DNA from 2 places in the Undibacterium sp. 5I1 genome. Region 2 is predicted to be linked to the other one. Evidence: predicted binding sites of a transcription regulator. Region 2 holds the regulator's gene; the other holds the start of a gene.
What was found. Region 2 encodes FliA, which starts transcription of late flagellar genes. Its sites were predicted from a motif close to CTAAAGTTTNNNNNNNNNNNGCCGNTA; they were not measured.
Positions count from the first base shown of each region.

Region 1 (10,225 bases), 1.8 Mb from region 2:
GCATGAGACCCGTTACACCTACCCAAGCCTGGTCACCTTATCTCAGCAGTTTTTGCACATGACACCGCGGGACTTTGCGTACCAACAGACAGAGTTCCATCAGATCGTGATGGACCCAGGCGAAGATGACGGGGTCGATGGTGTTGATTATTTTGGTAACGGCACCCGTCACGTGACAATTACGGTGCCGCATAAAACCTTGCTGGTACATGCAGAATCTGTAGTTGCGCTCAGCCCGCGCCGCGATCTTAGTCAGATCAGAGGCACCATGGCGTGGGAGCATTTACGCGACATGATGCTGCAAGTCCGCAGCCCGGCAACCTTAGAAATTTGCCGCTATTTATATGCCTCGCCGCATATCAGTTGTGGCGATTTGCTGGCGCAATATGCGCGCGTCAGTTTTACCCCGGGCAGGCCATTGCTGGATGCGGCAATGGATTTAACGCGGCGTATTTTTGACGATTTTGAGTTCGACGACAAAGCTACTGAGATCTCCACAACCTTAGAAGAATTGCTGGAATGGCGGCGTGGCGTATGCCAGGATTTTGCGCATTTAATGATCGGTTGTTTGCGCAGTCTGGGTTTGCCAGCCCGCTACATCAGTGGCTACATTCTCACGCACCCGCCTGCCGGACAAGCAAGACTGATCGGTGCCGACGCATCGCATGCCTGGGTATCTTTATTTTGCCCGGGACTGGGCTGGATTGATTTCGATCCCACCAACCACTGCCTGGTTCAGCGCGAACATATCACCTTGGGCTGGGGGCGGGATTTTAGCGATGTCACACCGATGCGCGGTCTGGTGCTGGGCGGTAACGGTCAAGAACTACAAGTCAATGTCACCGTCATACCGCTCAACGAAGAATTTGCAGAAGCCTTGCCAGCGTAAGGAACGCTCAGCACATTGCTCAGATTAAGCTCGATATTTTATTATACTGGTAGGATGTATATATGGGTCGTCCAAGTAATCATTGGACAATCAGCATTATTTATAAAAAATAATGGGGAGTATATGATTGGTACATCTTATGTGTTTGGCGGGAATGACGTTGAATCAAGCTGATTTAACTCCGCTGGCTGACATGCTGGATCAATACGATTGTTTTATCTAAAACCGCCAATGCCTTCGCAATGACCTGTGATGCTTGTTGGCCTTGATTGGCTGTCGCTTCCACAATCAACCTGGCGCTGGCGCACAGGCGCAAAGCACTGACGGGTAATCCAGCCCGCTGACCACATAAAACCGGTTGTCCCAGCTGGCACCGCAATGCTACTACTTTACCAAATTCTTCAAGAAATTCGCCACCAGGCGCGTCGCCAAATCCCAAATCAGAACGCCCGCTCAAATCAGGTAGTAACAGCCGGTATACCTGCATCGTTTGTTCCCGACTCAATGGTGTTGGATGGTCGCGATGATCCGGCGTTGCAGAGGCACAAAGCAAAAAAGGGAAAATAGTCTTTTGTTGATCCCAGCTTACTTCAACGTTCAACGCTTGTCTGTCCAATCGCGGTACTGGCACACTTTGCAGCTCCGGATGCTTCTCCAGATAGTCTGCAAATGCCGCTGAGAACTGTTCTAAAAATTGGACAATCGCTGTCTCAGGTACCGCCCGAAATGCGCGTAACTCCTCCAGCGCCGCCTCCCAGCGCAGCAATAATCCAAAGTTGGCCACATGCGCCAACGCATCTGCCGCTGCCCAATCCTGCGGCCAGTCTGCGCGACAAGAATATGGCTGTAAGGCCGGCGGCATGCTGATTCGGCGTAAGCTTTGTGCGATATCTGGTGGGATCATCAGCACACCAGAAAATGTGGGCCCGGTTAAAAATTTAGAGCCGGTCAATGCCACCATAAAATGATGTGACAAATAGCCATGCAAGCTCGCGTTCGATAATCTGAACTGGCAAGCATCCACTAACACCGTCACCGTATCAGGTAAGCGGTGGCTTAGTTGCTGCGCGCAGGCAATCGAGGGCGCTATCATTCCGGTTTTGGTGACATCAACCAAGGTCAATAAGACTTGTTGACCGCGCGTTACGGCATTATTGGCGAAGGACGCAACCTCGGCATCCACCTCGTCGGTGGCTCTCGGTGTGCCGTCGGACAAGCGGATGGCTACCGTGACGACTTCAATCTGAACATCAGTTTCAACGACAGCATCGGTAACAGCATTAGCAATAATACTGGTGCCGACCGTGACCGATTCGCCCAAGGCAGAGCGGCTACTAAAGTGCCTGCCCGCAACTGCCATCGGTACGCCGCTACCGGTTTCTTCCGCCTCCATCATGATTACGAGCAGCGATGCTGTTTTGCTCAGGTCTTCGCTTTTTTCTTTATTCTTTTCTTTATTCGTTTCTCTATTCTGCCGCGCTCGTTGGGCAACAAGCTGAGCTGCAATTAAATGTAAATCGGTGCCCGAAGCGGCAAAGATTAAATCGGTACCGGATACTTTATCAAGCTCACATAAGTGATTTAATTCTTGCCGTACACGATCAAGTTCATGCTGGTAAATAATCTGGGGTGTTTCAGTATTTAACGCCACAAGCAGTTGTTGCCTTAAGCTATTTGCCGCTGCAAAAGCGTGGGTGGAAATAGTCGACGCAGTCGACGAGCCATACGCCAGCAGTGCATCATTGGGCAACGATTGGCAGCCATATTTGTTGGACATACCATCCTCATCTTGCCCCACTGCGATTGCAATCCGCGCATCGCCGCCATCCCGTAAAAGTTGCTCGGTTGGTGGCAACTTGGCAGGTGCAAGAATCTGTTCAGCAACTGCTGCCAGATTCTTGGGTTTAATGGCAATAGATGGAATCATTCATTGAGTATTCATTTAGCATCCATGATGGTCATGAACTTTGCTGGGGCGCAAGCGCCGCAGTTTTAGCAACCATAGACCGGAACGCGGTAAACAATTTTTGCATCTGCGGCTGTTTGTACGGATACAAATCAACCGGGTCCATCGAGTGCACAATCATGTCGCTATCCACTTCAAAAATCAGTAACTGTCCGTCACTGGTTTCTCCGCAATCAATGCCGACATAATCCAGACCTATGCGCTCGCTAATCGCTCTAAAAGCAGCTTGATGACGCGGCACAAAATCAAACTGAAAACTGGCCATAAAGCGTTCTTCTTCCGCCCGTTTTTCCGGGCTATCCGCCATACCTGCATTCAGATAATGGATCATCCAATGAGAAGAAATTCCCATGTGAGAAATGAATGGTTGACCATCGATCAGCATGATTCTGTATTTTCTAAAAAATCCATCCTCACTGCGATAATCGACAAAACGAGCGATATAAAATTCATCGCTGAGCATGCCCATCAGATAATCGGCGATGGCGCTGGGAGACGTAATTTTTTCTAAGCCCTGACCGGCATGCGATCCCACTGGACGCACAATAATGGGGAAATCACCATCGGACAGCAGACTGGTGATGGTCAGTTCTTCATTGGCGATCTTACGTAGAGTTTTGCGGTCTATCCGCACTGAGGTTGGCATCACAACGCCGTCTGCCGATTGTAATAAGGCACAGGCATTGTCGCGCCCCAAATGTGCAATCCGTCCGGGCATGTTCAGCACAGGTCGAGGCCAATCTTGGACGATATCTTCTAATGCTTCTAACAGCGCGTGGTTATCATCCGACTCACCCACGGCGACAAACATCACATCATGCTCAGGCAAGGCGGGCAGGGCAGGGATACCATCGCCAACGTAGAGTAAATCCAGCGCGATATCGGCGTTTTCTAATAAAAATTCTAGCGGCGTATTCGCCATTAAATCACCTGCGGCCATCAGTGCCAGTAAACGGATTTTTGGAACAGCCGTGGTCGGCACAGAATACAGTTGCTGTATTTTTAGCGCCTCCATTTGGGTTGCTAATGCTGGTTCACTATGACCAATCAAGAGCAGCAAAGTCGCCAGGTCCATCATTACATTGCCATCATTCGGATGCTTGGTCGCATACTCAATCAGCTCTGCGCCAAAAGGCTTTAAATCCACGCCAGAAAACGCTAATCGCATTAGCGGCGCCAGACCGATAAATGTATGTTGGCTGTCCTCTTGTGGCGCCGGTGCGCCAGCTCCATTTGCTGCGTTGTCTGTGTCGGGAGTTGTCATAATTTTTCGCTGATCTGATTCAAAATTAGAGAGTATTTAGTGGTATTAATTCGCGTTAGATGCTGCAAGTGAGTTACCAAACCGTATCGCTGCTGTGATGAGTGCATCGACATCTATTTCACGAGTGCGATGATTAACAATCGCTGCGCGGATGGCCAGTTGGCCGTTGATGATGGTGGTGGAAGGCGCTGCAATGCCGGACTCCTGGATGGCAACGACAATCTTCGCATTAATCTGATCAATATTACTTTTGTCGGTATTACTTCCGTCTGCCACATCGAGATCAAGCTTAGCACCGTGGTAGCGAAAACAAACAATATTCAACGACACCGGGGCTAGTAGTTCTAGCCCCGGCTTGGCTTCTATCTGCTGCCGCATATACTGCGCTAATTTACAGGTGGTAGAAATCACCTGACCTAGTCGCTCTGCGCCGTACACTTGAATCGTGAACCAGGTTTTAAGTGCCCTGAATCCACGTGATAAATCAGGACCAAAATCACAAGGCCAGGGCGAACCTGCCGCCATGCCTTTGGCTTCGCGTCGCAAATAACTGGCTGGCGTGGCGAAGGTATCGTAGTGCGCCGCACCGTCACGCACCAGAATAAAACCGGCGTCATACGGCACTTGCCCCCACTTGTGGAAATCAAATGCGATCGAATCTGCGCGCTGTATTCCCGTCAATCGCGGAGCAATATCGGGGGCCAACATCGCCAGCGCACCATAGGCACCATCGACGTGGAACCAAAGATTTTCGCTTTGTGCGAGATCGGCCAGTGCTACTAAATCATCCACCGCACCAACATCGACGGTACCTGCAGTACCAGCAATAAAAAACGGAGTGAATCCGGCCTGGCGATCAGCTGCAATGGCGGTTTTTAGCGCGGCAATATCACATTGAAAATCGGCGTTCATCGGTATTTGTCGCAAAGCGTTCATGCCAAGACCAGACAAATCCATGGCTTGCGCGATGCAACCATGCGCCCCTGCAGACGTGTAGGCAACCAGACGTTTCGGGCTGGCAGCGATGCCCGTATGACGAATCTCCGTGCCCAGTACACCAGTTCTGGCGACGAGCACCGCAATCAAATTTGCCATTGAGGTACCAGTGACAAATAAGCCGCTGGCGGTATCTGGGAAGCTGAATAATTCGCGCATCCACTGCACAACCTGGCGTTCTACTTCCAGCGGTATCTGGTCGCGGCCACCGAGATTGGCGTTAAGGCCGGCGGCTAACATTTCTGCTACCGTTCCTACCGGTGTGCCACCACCATGTACCCAACCCATAAAGCCGGGATGCGTATTGCCCACTGCATAGGGCAGTACATTTTGCATAAACGTTTGGTGTACATCGGTCAGTTCGCTGCCATGCACCGGCAAGTTTTGCCGAAACTGCTCACGCGTCGCTGCTGGAATTGGCTGCCAGACCGGGCGATCGCGGATGTGCTCTGCATAACCCAAAATATCGTCCAGCATGCGGTGCGCTTGCGAACGGAATTCTTGCCACGCAAGCGGATCAGCAGGGTCAAGCGAATCGGGTAGATCAAGCGAATCTGCAGACATCTTTTGCATGCTTTTTCTCAGTTGTGAGGTCGGAACTTAGTTTTAACTCAGATTTTCCATTAGGCTGCTACCAGTTCGCAAAAACTTAGACGGCATGCGCTGTTCCAATGGAAATCTAGATTTAATTATCAATCAAAATAGAAAAGTCCAAGCAAAGAATAAGTGCTTTTTCTAAGCTCAAATCAAAAATCAACAGAAAATACGGCAGAAGAGGATGGTGGGAGAGTTGTTGCCAGGTGCAAATCAGCTTTTGAACCAGCCTGCGCGTGGCAGGCTGTTTAGTGTAGGCGGTTTCGTGTTGTAGGTTTAGCCGACAAGGTTTAGGCTTGCGTTGGTGCTAGCGTTGATCCTAGCGTTTGTGAGGGGGCGGATGTTTAGCGCTGGTTTACGCTTTATCGTTGATTAAGAGTCCCTGCAATTTAGCCAGATCTTTTGCCACTGCCAATACTTCTACTGACGGAATTTGTCGTAATACCGTGTTGGTTTGAGAATCAACGATCTTGATGACGACTTTTCCAGAGTCATTATCAATACTGAAATTGACACTATTGTCAGAGTTGATAAAGTTATTAATCGCATCAACCGATTTTTTCAGCTCCGCGTTACTGACCGGCGCGGTGGAGGCGGCTTGATTGTCGGTGCTGCTGGTCGCGGCGACAGTCGTGGCATTTGCAGATTTTGCAGCAGGTGCAACGGTTTGTAGCACTGGCACAGGCGCACTGGAGACGGCGTTGCCGCTACCTGTTATTTGACTGATACTCATATCATTTCCAATACTAAATAAATACTACAAACCTGATTTGTGCCGCTGTATGCGCCACTTCATTTGCTACATCAATGCAACTTCGTCCCTACAAAACGCAATTTTCTAGCTTAGGATGGAATGAGGGATTACTAGGTTTATCGGTCAGTTTTCCGAAAAGTTGAGCTTATTTTTAGGTCTAAGCAAAATATTGTCTACTCAGCGATGCCGTGCAGAATCTAGCGTGCTAGTTTTCGGGTTTGCAATCTGATTTTGTGATTTTACAAATCGATTACCATGCTGATATGAATATACTCCCCGTCATTTTTTAAAAAATCGGCTTACGTGCTTGTAAATGTATGGACAACTTAAATATACAAAAGGGGAGTATTAATTTAGGGAGGAGTTCAAGTAGTATTTCTGGTGTAATCACCAGCGTAAAGCAGCGTTACGGAAACGCTGCAGTAGCAGAATAGAGGTGCATGCACTTTTGTCATGTTTGCTGACATTTGCTCATACTGGTTGACCATCTGATCGGCTAAATCTATTTAAATCAATTCAAACCAATTCAAGCCATACTCCCTCATCCACACAAACTCAGCCCCGCCGCTCTCACAAAAGAGTAAACTACGCCTCATATGGCTGCGCATTCGCGGAGCTAGCCCTGATAAGAACTGAGAGCACTATGTCCGATACCCCAATCCCCTTATTTTCTGATTTGCATCTAAGCGAACCGCTGTTACGCGCTTTAAAAGATGTCGGTTACGAATCCCCATCACCGATCCAGGCTGCGACGATTCCGCCGCTGCTGGCAAATCGTGATGTATTGGGTCAGGCACAGACAGGTACGGGTAAAACCGCAGCGTTTGCGTTGCCGATTTTGTCGCGCATTGATATCAAGCAAACGACGCCACAAGCTTTGGTGCTGGCACCGACCCGCGAATTAGCGATTCAGGTGGCAGAAGCCTTCCAGCGTTATGCCACGCATATTCCGGGTTTCCATGTCTTGCCAATTTATGGCGGCCAGAGTTATGGCCCGCAATTGTCCGCATTGCGTCGTGGCGTGCATGTGGTAGTTGGCACACCTGGTCGCGTGATTGATCATCTGGATAAGGGATCGCTGGATTTATCCAAGCTTAAAACTTTGGTATTGGATGAGGCCGATGAGATGTTACGCATGGGTTTTATTGATGACGTAGAACGTATTTTGCAAGAGACACCAGAAACTCGTCAGACGGCCTTATTCTCTGCCACGATGCCATCCGCGATTAAGCGCATTGCCCAAACTTATCTGGACAATCCGGCAGAGATTACCGTCGCCGCAAAAACCGGTACCGCCGACAATATCCGCCAACGCTATTGGCTGGTTAGCGGCATGCACAAGCTGGATGCCTTGACCCGTATTTTGGAGGCAGAAACCTTTGACGGCATGATCATTTTTTCGCGCACCAAATTGGGTACGGAAGAATTGGCAAGCAAGCTGGAGGCAAGAGGCTTCTCGGTTGCCGCAATCAACGGTGACGTACAACAACAGCAACGCGAACGCACGATTCAACAACTCAAAGATGGCAAGATCGATATCCTGGTTGCCACCGACGTTGCCGCCCGTGGTCTGGACGTAGAGCGTATTAGTCATGTGATTAATTACGACGTGCCACATGATCCGGAAAGCTATACCCACCGTATTGGTCGTACTGGTCGCGCAGGCCGTAGCGGTGAGGCAATTTTGTTCATCACCCCGCGTGAAAAAGGTTTGTTGAAATCGATAGAGCGTTCTACCCGCCAGTTAATTTCACCATTAGAGTTGCCGACTATCCAGGCGGTGAATGATGTGCGGATTGCTCGTTTTAAAGAACAAATCAGTCTGACTCTGGCCTCCGGCGATTTGGCTTTATTCCAATCCGTGATTGAAGACTACGAGCGTGAAAATAATGTCCCCGCGATAGAAATTGCAGCGGCGCTGGCAAAAATGGCTCGTGGTAACGAACCGCTTTTACTCGATAAGAATAAGCGCCCAGCCAGCGACGATACCTGGAACAACGAACGCGCAAGCCGCACCAATCAATTTGAGCGTAGTGATCGTGGTGACAGAGGCGACAGAGGCGATAGAGGCGACCGGGGTGACCGCAACGACAGAGCGGCACGCCCAAGTTTCGCGCCAAGAGAACGTGTAGAACGTCCGGCCGATGCTGGTATGAAAACCTTCCGTATTGAGGTCGGCCATGCGCATGGCGTAAAGCCCGGCAATATCGTCGGTGCGATTGCCAACGAAGCGAATATCGATTCTAAACATATCGGACGTATTGAAATCTATGACGATTACAGTGTCTTGGATTTGCCAGAAGATTTACCGAAAGATTTGTTAGACCATTTAAAATCGGTTCGCGTCGCAGGTCAGCAATTACGCATCAGTGCTGATCGTGGTGTTGGCGGTAATAGTGGCAACAGCGCAAATGCAGCATACGAAAAACCAGCGTATGAAAAACCAACTAAGCCACGCGCAACACCCGACAGCAAACTCACCGCTGCCGTCGAGCGCGCAGCCTATGCCGACAAGAAAGAAGAGAATCTTGCCGAGCGTTTTGGTGATGCCGCGGATCGTCCAGCCAAATCCAAAAAAGATCGTCCGGCCAAAGTGCAATTACCCGTGCAAAGCTATCGTATTGAAGTCGGTCGTGAGCATGCAGTCACACCGAGCAATATCGTCGGTGCCATCGCCAATGAATCTGGGGTAGAAGCCAAACTGATCGGTCGTATCGATATTTTTGATAGTTACAGCCTGATCGATTTACCACAAGGCATGCCGAAAGAAATCTTAAAGCATCTGAAAACTGTGTGGGTCGCAGGCAAGCAGTTAGACATCAGCGAAGCAAGCGGTGACGGACCAGAGACTTTTCCAAAACCGGCAGCAAAGAAAACTGCTTATGCGGCAGACAAACCTGCTGCGAAGTCAGGATTTAAATCTGAATCCAAACCCGAATCTAAGTCTGCTTTTAAGTCATCAAGTGCAGCCCCTAGACGCGTAGCAGATGGCGGCAAAGCACCGCCCAAATCACCACGCAAGCCGGGGAAATTCGCCTAAATTCTTCCGGTAAAAAACAGTAATCGCGCTTCTAATGCCTATAAAAAAAGCTAACGAGACTCAGTAAGAGCCGCGTTAGCCTTTGGTCTATTCTCGCAGTTTCTGAAATTCTCTACATCAAGTTAAAATTCTTCCCAATCATCTGCCTTGCCAGCGGGCTCTTTTGCGACTTGTCGGGTTTTCGCAGGGTTGCTGATCTTGGTGACATTCGATGCTTTCTTCGGTGCTAGAGTTGCCGCTCTTGTCACTGCTTTCGCTGGTACTACGTTAGCCAGTTTGGGTTTGGTATTTTGTGCTTGCATGCCGTCCAGTTTAAACACACTCACCAGTTGCGCCAGACTGCTAGCTTGATCTTGAAGTGCTTCGGCTGCGGCCGCCGCTTCTTCTACTAATGACGCGTTTTGTTGGGTAACGGTATCCATCTCAGTGATGGCCTGGTTGATCTGCTGAATACCACTCTCTTGCTCTTGCCCCGCGGAGGTGATCTCGCCCATGATATCTGTGACCCGCTTAACACTGGCGACGATCTCGTCCATAGTGGTACCGGCTTGACTAACCAGGACGCTGCCGGTTTCTATCTTCTCGACGGAATCACCGATCAAGGTTTTGATTTCTTTAGCGGCACCAGCTGAGCGTTGTGCCAGGTTGCGCACCTCGCTGGCGACGACCGCAAAGCCGCGCCCTTGTTCGCCGGCTCTGGCGGCTTCCACCGCGGCATTTAA
Region 1 is NZ_JAVIWI010000001.1:3,385,937-3,396,161, reverse strand. It holds gene RGU72_RS14880 (transglutaminase family protein) at 1-889, shown strand, start outside; gene RGU72_RS14875 (hypothetical protein) at 1,065-2,816, opposite strand; gene RGU72_RS14870 (RimK family alpha-L-glutamate ligase) at 2,848-4,119, opposite strand; gene RGU72_RS14865 (pyridoxal phosphate-dependent decarboxylase family protein) at 4,165-5,688, opposite strand; gene RGU72_RS14860 (flagellar protein FlaG) at 6,065-6,442, opposite strand; gene RGU72_RS14855 (DEAD/DEAH box helicase) at 7,107-9,503, shown strand; gene RGU72_RS14850 (methyl-accepting chemotaxis protein) at 9,626-10,225, opposite strand, start outside.
Region 1: a site for FliA is predicted at 6,581-6,607, ahead of RGU72_RS14860 (flagellar protein FlaG). Genes of this name have one in related genera too.

Region 2 (10,225 bases):
GCAACAGGCGCTGCTGGAGGCACATAACCAATCGGTACTCCATCACTTGTGGCATAAACATTCCATGTCAACGCGGCGGGGTCTTTTGCAAAAAAAGTTTGCAGCTCATGTGAATTACCCAAGCTATCAAAGACAGATACGGAAGTCGCGTTGTTATAAGAAGTTGGATCCGTTGGTGAAAACGCGATCGGTGAAGCACCACCAGGATTTGTCTGACGCGAATCCAGATTGACGAGTGCATTTGCGACCTTGGTTTGCGCTGGCGAAATATCAGCCGTGTTGATATTAATCGGCGCTGGGGCACCAGTCGATAAGACACCGTTTGCATTAGCAACATAGCCCGTTAGCTGTGCACCCTGCGCATTGATAATATTGCCGTTTTTATCTAACTGGAATTGACCATTCCGGGTATAAGACACTGAGCCATTCGTGTTCATTCTAAAAAATCCATTGCCATTGATCGCGATATCCAAAGGATTATTCGTATTGGTCACATTACCCTGCGTAAATTGCTGAGCAATCGCGGCAACTTTAGTACCAATACCAACTTGTCCACCACCTGAGCCATTGAGAGAATTGGCATAGACATCGGCAAATTGCACTTCTGCCTGTTTAAAGCCAACCGTGCTGGCATTGGAGATGTTATTGCCGATCACGTCTAACGATTTGGATGCCGCGTTTAAGCCGCTTAAGCCTTGTTGAAAACCCATGATATTTCCCCTTATTTACTAGAATTAAATTAACTGAAGTTGAACTTAAAATGACAAGAATAGATTTTTTGCAGATTGTTCTTAATAGATTTTTCTGATATCGGCCATACTGATATCACCAATATTCGCCACACTCAATTTAACTCCTTGCGCGTTGGATGTAACGCTAGACACGAGGCCAAAACTTAATGCAGTTGCATCCACCGCTTTGCCTGCTGAAGTTGCAGCTACAGAGAATGTGTACTGGCCGTCAGCCGCAACACCACCAGCATCGGTGCTACCATCCCAGGTTAATTGATTAAGGCCTGATGCTGTTGAGCCAAGACTAATTGTCTTAACCGTAGCACCGGCGGCATTTTTAATCGTGACATCGACCTTGTCTGCGCCCTGAACTAAATCGATGCCATAAATCGATTTACCGCTAGACAAACTAATTGCACTACCAGGTGCAATCACACCATGACCAATCATGTTGGCGGCCTGTAAATTTTGTCCAGCAATCATATTGGTGCTTAAAGTAGCGACTGCAGCATTGAGCTGATTGATCCCTGTTACTGTGGATAACTGGGCTAACTGACTTGTCACCTGAGCGTTGTCCATCGGGTTCAGTGGATCCTGATTTTTCATTTGCGTTACGAGCAAATTCAAAAATTGATTTTGAGTATCTGCTACAGTCGATTTTGTCGCTGCAGTACCGTTCTGCGTCGCCAGTAAAGCTGGATCAACGGTATTAGTAATAGTAGTCATTTGAACTCCTTCATCCAGTATTTAGAGCGTTGCAAAAGTATTTTATTGATACGCTGATGAGACATTTTTAACACAATGCTTTTACTAATTTTGCTAATAACAAAACTAAGTAGCATTGAACAACATGATTACTTACTGACCTAAAGTAAGGGTTTTAAGCAACAAAGTTTTAGCGGCATTCATCGTATCAACGTTTGTCTGGTAAGAGCGAGAGGCAGAAATCATATTCACCATTTCTTCGACAACATTGACATTTGGCGTCGCCACATAACCTTTTTCATCGGCAAGAGGATGCTTAGGGTCATATATCAATTTAGGTTGATTACCATCTTCGACGACCTCCTTCACCTTGACGGATGTGGCAGTGGCATCGCTGGACGGCACGGCGCTAAAAACGACCTGTTTGGCTTTATAGGGCTGACCGTTTGAGCTGGTTACGCTATCGGCGTTGGCTAAATTACTAGACACCACATTCAAGCGCTGTGCCTGGGCACTCATGGCGGAACCTGCGACATTAAAAATATTGAATAAGGACATAATTACCCCTGGATAGCGGCCAACATGCCGCGAATCTGCATATTAATCATAGTAAGGCTAGCCTCATAACGCAAAGAGTTATCCGCGAATTGATTGCGCTCCACATCCATATCTACCGTGTTGCCGTCCACGTTGCTCTGTACGGGGTTTCGGTACAATAGCTGACTAGTGCCGGCACTATTTTGTCCGTCAAGATGATTAGGAGATGTTTTTATTAACTCAGCTGAGGATTGATTTACTGTTTGGCTCATTGCATTATTAGCCAAATTGCCATTCTGGTTGACGGCAGCGCCAGTCGATGTTGAAGTGGCTGCATTATTCAATGCATTACTCATCGCGGACGAAAAATCGATATCGCGCGCTTTATAATTGGGCGTGTCAGCGTTAGCGATATTGGATGAAATCAATTGCTGACGCTGCCCTCTGACAGATAGCGCAGTTTCTTGAAAACGAAAATAATCGTCGATTCTGTTAGCCATATTCCCTCCAATTACGATCTGCTTTAGTCCAGTTTTAGCTTGATAACAACGCGATAATTTAAGTAAAAGCAATATCAGCGGCTGTTTAAACGGTTTTTGATGCTTTGCATGTTATCCCCGTAAAGGCAAGTCCAATCGTCTAAAAAGAAGACCAAAATACCGTCTATTCCTCGATTTACTTTCCAAGATAAAACCTACAATTTGATTCAATGCTTCCACCGAGAATCCAATGAAAAAGCGATTAATATCGAGATCAATGCTGGCCATCCTAAGCATAATCTTGAGCACGCAAGTCGTTGCCGAGCCAAACAACGCTCAGCAAAATCCCTTGGCGGTGAGAGAGGCAGCAGAAAACTTTTTAAAAACACAGTCCGCCGGCCAATCTGGCGATGTGCGCATTAGCGTTGGGCCACTGGATAGTCGCTTAAACTTAGCTGCATGCCCTAATTTATTGCCATTTTTACCTCAGGGAAGTAAACCTTGGGGCAAGATTACGGTAGGCGTACGCTGCGCAGAACCAACGCCTTGGATTGTGTATCTCACAGCAAATGTGCAAATTACTGGCGATTACTATGTCACTGCGGGATCTTTGGCGATAGGACATGTTCTGACAGCCTCGGATCTAATCAAAACCAAAGGAGAATTATCAAGCCTACCAAATGGTGTTGTGACAAATCCAGAGCAAGCGATAGGCAGGTCAATAACGACATCCGTCACGTCTGGCACTACATTAAGAGGAGACATACTAAAAAATCCTCCGGTAGTGCAACAAGGACAATCCGTGCGCGTAACCAGTACGGGTAAAGGATTTCAAGTGGCGACTGACGGACAGGCATTAAACAATGCCAGCGAAGGACAAGTAGCAAAAGCAAAGACAATGTCAGGTCAAGTAGTTAGCGGAATAGCCAGAGCTGGTGGGATCATTGAGGTCACCTATTGAATCGGAAATTACCATTTGGAACGATATTTCCTTACTCAAGGTTAAAGTTTAAAATAACGCAGCCGATATACATAACGTAGATGTATATAAATCCGAATAAAGAGGGTAACGCTGTGAAAATTAATGACGCACTACCAAGTACGCCGGCAGTACCAACTGGTACTCAGGTTCGTACTGATCGCTCGCCCGATAAAGCAGAGGTAGCAACGACGCCTTCGCATACGGTGCAGATCTCGCCCCTGTCGACGCAATTGCAGGCTTTACAAAATACTCAGGCTAATAGCGGTGTGTTTGCAACAAAAAAAGTGGAAGAAATTAAGCTCGCCATTTCTGAAGGACGCTTCCAGGTCAACTCAGAAAAAGTAGCTGATGGCTTGCTTGAGACTGTTAAAGATTTATTAAACTCCAGAAAACAATCATCATGAACCTCTCCAGCGCAAAACTACTCCAATTAAATCAATGCCTTGAAGATGAAGTCGTAGAAATGACATCATTATCTGAGTTGTTGAAATTGGAACAAGCTGCGCTAGTTGAAGCACGTGTGAATGATCTAATTGATCTGACTAAAAACAAGAGTCTCATAATAGCAAAAGTGTCAGAATTAGAAAAATTGCGCGCATCAAGCTTAAAAGAATTAGGATTCACTTCAGATAATTCCGGCATGCAGGCATTACTAGAAAAAGCTCCGGCAGAAGTAGAAACATCGAATTACTGGAAAACACTTTTAACAATTTCTGAGCAAGCGCAAGAAAATAACCGCACAAATGGCATTTTAATTAACCGCCAATTCACTCGCAACCAAAACGCATTAAATATACTGCAACAAAATAATCCCGCTGGATCAATGTACGGACCTAATGGTCAGTCCACTGTCAAAAATATGACGGGTCGTGGTGTCGTTGCAGGTTAATTGAACCCAACGACAGTTACTGCGTCAACTCTGGTTTGTCTGCGAAAGTCACAATTAGATAACAATTTTTGATAGCTATATATTGTTTTACAAACTAGGTAGCTTGATATACTCCCCTACCATACCCTCCAAATATATCTTATCGCCTAATAATTATTTGTACGACTAGACTATACTCATAGTGAGTATAGTCTAATCGAGAATGAGTATTTGATCCAGTATTTCACGTTACCTAGCAAAAAAGTAAAATATAACGAGCACGTAGCTGTATTTTTGTGCAAGGCTGATAACTAGTATTGCACTTATACTTGCACTAACACATTACACGCAGATTACAAGCTCAGTTAGTTCTTTTATCGGCAGAGGTAACCGGAACATCAATACCCGATTCCGGCAAAATAGCCAAGATAGTGACAGTGACGCGTCGATTCCTCGCTCTGCCGTCTATAGTGTCATTTGATCCAACTGGCATTTTTGGTCCCTGACCAACTGCAGTCATTCGATTCTCATCGACCCCATTTTCTGTGAACAATCGAACTACGGTGCTTGCACGTACAGCAGATAATTCCCAGTTCGAGGGAAAATTAGTATTTTTGATAGGAAGATTATCGGTATATCCCTCGACCTGAATTGCGTGACTATCTAACTTCAATACAGAAGCGATCGCCGTTAATGCCTGGTTTGAATCATCATTGAGCTTCGCTTCACCAGGGGCAAAAAGCACGCTAGCATTAATTTCTATCGTTACGCCGCGACTAGTCTGAGTTACGCGTACTTTCCCCTCTCTGACCAACGGTTCCAGCACGGCCAAAATATCGCGTGCAATGCCAGTCATTTGCTCACGTTCTTTGCGTAATGGTTCCGCATTTTTGGGTCTGATGATGGGAAGAGGATCTAGCTTAATCGTCGGTTCAACGTCGATATCCCGTTTTACTGATTGCACCAAAACTGCTTTACCGAATGCCCCCGTAAGAGAATTAGACAACACCCGATATTTGCCTTCGTTGACCGATGATATCGCGTACATCACTACAAAAAAAGCAAATAATAAGGTGATGAAATCGGCGTAAGAAACTAACCATCTGTCATGGTTATCATGTTCTTCCTGGTATTTCTTTCTCTTCATGACCAATTTAATTTTTATGGTTTGCCAGGCGCTCTTCGATTACACGAGGGCTATCACCAAGAGCAATGCTATAAAAAATATCTGATAACATCTCGCGCCGGACAACTTCCCGGTGAATAATTTCTTTGAGCTTATTACTAATGGGTAGAAAAAGTAGGTTTGCTAATCCAACACCGTAAATAGTCGCGACAAAAGCGACTGCAATACCACTACCGAGTTTGCTTGGGTCTGTCAGATTCTCCATAACATGGATTAAGCCGAGTACCGCCCCCAAGATTCCTATCGTCGGCGAGTAGCCTCCCGCGGCTTCCCAAATTTTTATTGCTTGTCTTTGCTCCATCTCGTACAAAGAAATATCGACGTCAAGAATGTCTTTTAAGCGGGATGGATCAACACCGTCAATCACCAGGCGTAAGCCTTTGCTAATAAATTGATCTTTACTAGAATCCATGTAGCGCTCAAGACTGAGGAAACCCTCACGACGTGCGACAACACTCCAGATCAAGGCTTCTTGTATAGTTTTTTTACTTGTATCTATTGGCATGGAGATGATCCACCGTAGCATTTTTATGCCACGGATAAACGTGGGCATCCGGCTTTGCAACAAAACAGCGCCAATCGTGCCGACGACAACGATAACAAACGCAGCAGGCTGCACTAAGGAGGATAAGCGTCCACCCTCAATCAGCTGGCCTGAAAAGATGCCGACAACTACTAAGATAAATCCAATTAGGCTAGCCCAGTCCACGCTTTCTCCCTTAACGAAGCCCTGAGTCGGGCTACTGCCTGGCTATGAAGTTGCGATATCCGGGATTCGGATACGCCCATGACGGCGCCTATCTCTTTTAAATTGAGCTCTTGTTCGTAATACAAACCCATGAGTAGCTTTTCTCGCTCGGGCAAACTATCAATCGCGAAGATCACAGCATCACGAAAATCGCCATGCAAAAGATCTTCTAAAGGATCGCCTGAACGATCGTTACAGTAATGATCGAGGAAATGCTCTTTGGTATCTGCATCATGAAAATCTTCGTAATACACGAGTTGATGTCCGCCACTCTCACCCAGCAAATCCTGGTATTCGGCCAGACTCAATTTCAGCAACTTAGCAACTTCCGTTTCTAGCGGTGGACGTCCTAATTTTTGCTGCAATGCGTTCATTGCGTTTTCAATTTTGCGCATGTTTTGGCGCACACCACGCGGCAGCCAATCACTGCTGCGCAATTCATCCAGCATTGCACCGCGTATGCGTTGCACTGCATAGGTTTCAAATTGTGCGCCGTGATTGTCTTCATAACGGTTAACGGCATCTAGCAGACCTATCATACCGGCCTGCACTAAGTCATCAACTTCGACGCTGGGGGGCAATCTCGCTTTTAATTGATAAGCGAGTCGCTTCACTAGTGGAGCATGCTCCGTAAGTAGGGAATTTTTATCTGATTTTCCGCTAGCGGTGTACATAATCAATCAAATTCCGAGACGAATACCTAACTCTGGCAATCCATGTAAACCTAATGTTGAGCGGGCTGTTGATCTTGCGGTCAAGGCAAGCCGCTCAGCTAATTGAGAAAACGCAATAGAGGCACCCGCCAATGGGAATGCATCAATCACCGAACGACCTAAATGCGCTGCTTTTTTCATGTGATCGTCCTCTGGCACGTAGCCAACAAAATGCAAAGGTACTGCTAAATATCGACTAGCTGCTTGTGCCATATTGGTATAAACCAATCGTGCTTCCGGTTCTGTTACACCCGATACTAAAATACCATAAGAACGACGGCCTACGCGGTTATTGACACGTTTAATCAAACCATAAGCATCTTTAATCGTGGCCGCATTGGCAGATACTTGTATTACGACTTCGCTCTCTTCAAATGAAGCTAGCGGGAACGCATCATCGCCATCAATTTCGCTGTCCACAATGACTAAGTCCGCACTGTTTGCAGCAACATCAAAAACACGGGATAAACGCTTAGTATTTTCGGCCGGCAGTCGCGCCAATGCAGTCGCATATTTTGAGAGCATCGTCACAGATAAGCCTGCTGATACAATTTTTACTGCCTCTTGCATTGTACGCCGTTGTCTTGCAACGTCCAACAAGGTCTGCTCGGTATTTGCATTGAGCCACGCGCCAATACTATTGGCCGAAGATCTGGCGTCAACCATCAAGACTTGCTGCCCTTTTCTCGCAAGAGAAGCACCTAAATTAATAAGCATGCCACTTTTTTCTTCGTCACGCAAAGCGGATAAAAACGTGAGCACACGAGGTCTTGGCGCCTCTAACATCCGGCGCAAGCCTTCTGCCTGATCAAAACTAGCCAAAAGACACCTCCCTCAAACCATTATTGGTATTCGCGGCGGAGGCGATAGCCGCATTTGCCATCACCATCGGTAGCTCTTCATCTTGCAATCGATAGGCAGATGTCTCTCGTTTTAATTTGAATGCGCGATCAACCAGGTACTGCTTGTTTGCGATGTGCAAATCCTCAGGCACACGCTGGCCACTGGCGAGATAATAGATATGAAGCTTTTGACGAATTGCGATATCTAACACGCCGCCGATAGTCGCGGCCTCATCAAGCTTGGTCAAAATACATCCCGCCAACCCGCTACCCTGATAAGCCCGAACGACCTCACTGAGTGTCTCGCCTGTAGAGGTCGCGTTTAAACACAATAAGCGTTTCACATTGGCATCTGCACCAGACAACATAGCAACCTGCTCCGTCACCATTTTGTCGCGTTGGCTGACGCCGACCGTATCGATTAATACGGTATGTTTATTTTTTAGTTCAGACAAAGCAATTCGTAAATCAGATTCATCTTTGACCGAGTGCACCATCACGCCTAATATTTTGCCGTAAATACGCAATTGTTCGTAGCCACCAATACGATAACCATCCGTCGTAATCAATGCCAGTTTGGCAGGGCCATGGCGCATCACGCAGCGGGCAGCGAGTTTTGCTGTGGTGGTGGTTTTGCCTACGCCTGTAGGGCCAACCAAAGCATAAACGCCGCCTTTTTCTAAGATTTCGCTCTCATTATTGATGGTAGATAAATTGCGATTTAAGACCGCTTTAATCCAATCCATGCTGCTAGCGACAGTTTCTGAATCTGGCATTTTATCGACGAGATAACGGGACAAGCTTGCACTGAAACCCGTTGCCAGCATCTCCCGCATTACTTCTGTTTTTTGAGGTTGACGCTTTTGGGTATTCGTCCAGGATATCTCCGCCAGCTGCGCTTCCAGCATACTGCGCATAGACCGGATTTCAGTCATCACGTCGGCTAATTCACCGCCACTGACTAAGTTATCTAAGGCGTGTGGCTGAGATTTTGAGAACAGAGGCGATTCGCTGGCTTGCCGTCCCTGTTCAGCCTGCTGTAACCGTGGTGGAAATTTCGCAATCTCTGGGATCGTACGCGAATCCGATGATGTCGCAATTGAACTCATCGTCTCATCTGTCATCGCCAGTATTTCCACTTTTCCATCGACATTACGGTTAGAGAGAATGACCGCATCCGAACCGAGTGCATCCTTCACCATACGAATTGCCTCGCGCGATGTATTCGCTGAAAATTTCTTCACGTTCATAATTGCCCTCCAACCAGGCCGGTAACTCTAATTGTTTTTGTTTCTGGTAATTCTGCTTGCGATAACACTTTTAACTGAGGCAAAGTGCGTCTCAAGAAACGCGACAACAGCGCTCTTAAAGGACCGGGTACTAAGAGAACCGGCGCTAAACCCATCTGCTCTTGATGCTTGGCTGCGGCCTCTGTCTGTGTTGCCAAGGTATCGGCCAATCCTGGCTCAATACCAGCACCATCAGAGCCACTCGTTTGCAATGCTTGCATCAGCAAACGTTCTAACCGGTTATCTAATGTCATGACAGTCAACTCATTGGTGGACGGGAATATCTGCTGCACAATTGCACGACCTAATGCAATACGAACGTAAGTCGTTAGCTCGTTCGCGTCTTGGGTATGCATGCCATGCTCTGACAAGGTTTCGATAATGGTGCGCATATCGCGGATGTGCACACCCTCGATCAAGAGGTTTTGTAATACCTTCTGCAAAATAGAGAGTGGCAATAGTTTGGGCACCAATTCCTCGACTAACTTTGGCGTATCTTTTGCAAGGTGATCCATCAATTGCTGAACTTCATGACGACCTAACAATTCAGCCGCATGCGATGTAATTAAATGGTTGAGATGAGTAGCAATGACAGTACCGGCATCCACTACGGTATAACCCATCGTCTGGGCTTGCTCGCGCATGGCAGCGTCAATCCAGGTTGCAGGCAATCCGAACGCTGGATCTGTAGTAATCGGACCCGGCAAGGTACCAGATACCATGCCAGGATTAATCGCCAGATACTGACCAGTAATTGCCTCACCAACGCCAACCTCAACACCTTTGAGCGTGATCCTATAAGCAGACGGTTTCAATTCTAAGTTGTCTCTGATATGCACAGGAGGCGACAAGAACCCCACCTCTTGCGCAAACTTCTTGCGGATACCTTTAATGCGTCTAAGCAGCTCCCCGCCCTGCCCTTTATCAACTAAAGGAATGAGGCGATAACCAACTTCTAAACCTAAAGTATCTACTGGCAGGATGTCTTGCCATGTTGCTTCTTCCATTTCAGATGGCGCAACTGGCGCTACAACTTGCTCTTCAGGCTTTGCGACGACATCCGATTTTTTGGTTAATAAATAACCGCCACCGATCAAAAGTAAGGCTAACAATAAAAAAGCCACATGTGGCATACCTGGAATCAG
Region 2 is NZ_JAVIWI010000001.1:1,555,357-1,565,581, forward strand. It holds gene flgE (flagellar hook protein FlgE) at 1-710, opposite strand, end outside; gene RGU72_RS06945 (flagellar hook assembly protein FlgD) at 792-1,457, opposite strand; gene flgC (flagellar basal body rod protein FlgC) at 1,590-1,994, opposite strand; gene flgB (flagellar basal body rod protein FlgB) at 1,997-2,473, opposite strand; gene flgA (flagellar basal body P-ring formation chaperone FlgA) at 2,754-3,413, shown strand; gene flgM (flagellar biosynthesis anti-sigma factor FlgM) at 3,527-3,838, shown strand; gene RGU72_RS06970 (flagellar protein FlgN) at 3,835-4,323, shown strand; gene motD (flagellar motor protein MotD) at 4,664-5,449, opposite strand; gene RGU72_RS06980 (flagellar motor protein) at 5,457-6,197, opposite strand; gene RGU72_RS06985 (RNA polymerase sigma factor FliA) at 6,179-6,910, opposite strand; gene RGU72_RS06990 (MinD/ParA family ATP-binding protein) at 6,917-7,771, opposite strand; gene flhF (flagellar biosynthesis protein FlhF) at 7,764-9,041, opposite strand; gene flhA (flagellar biosynthesis protein FlhA) at 9,038-10,225, opposite strand, start outside.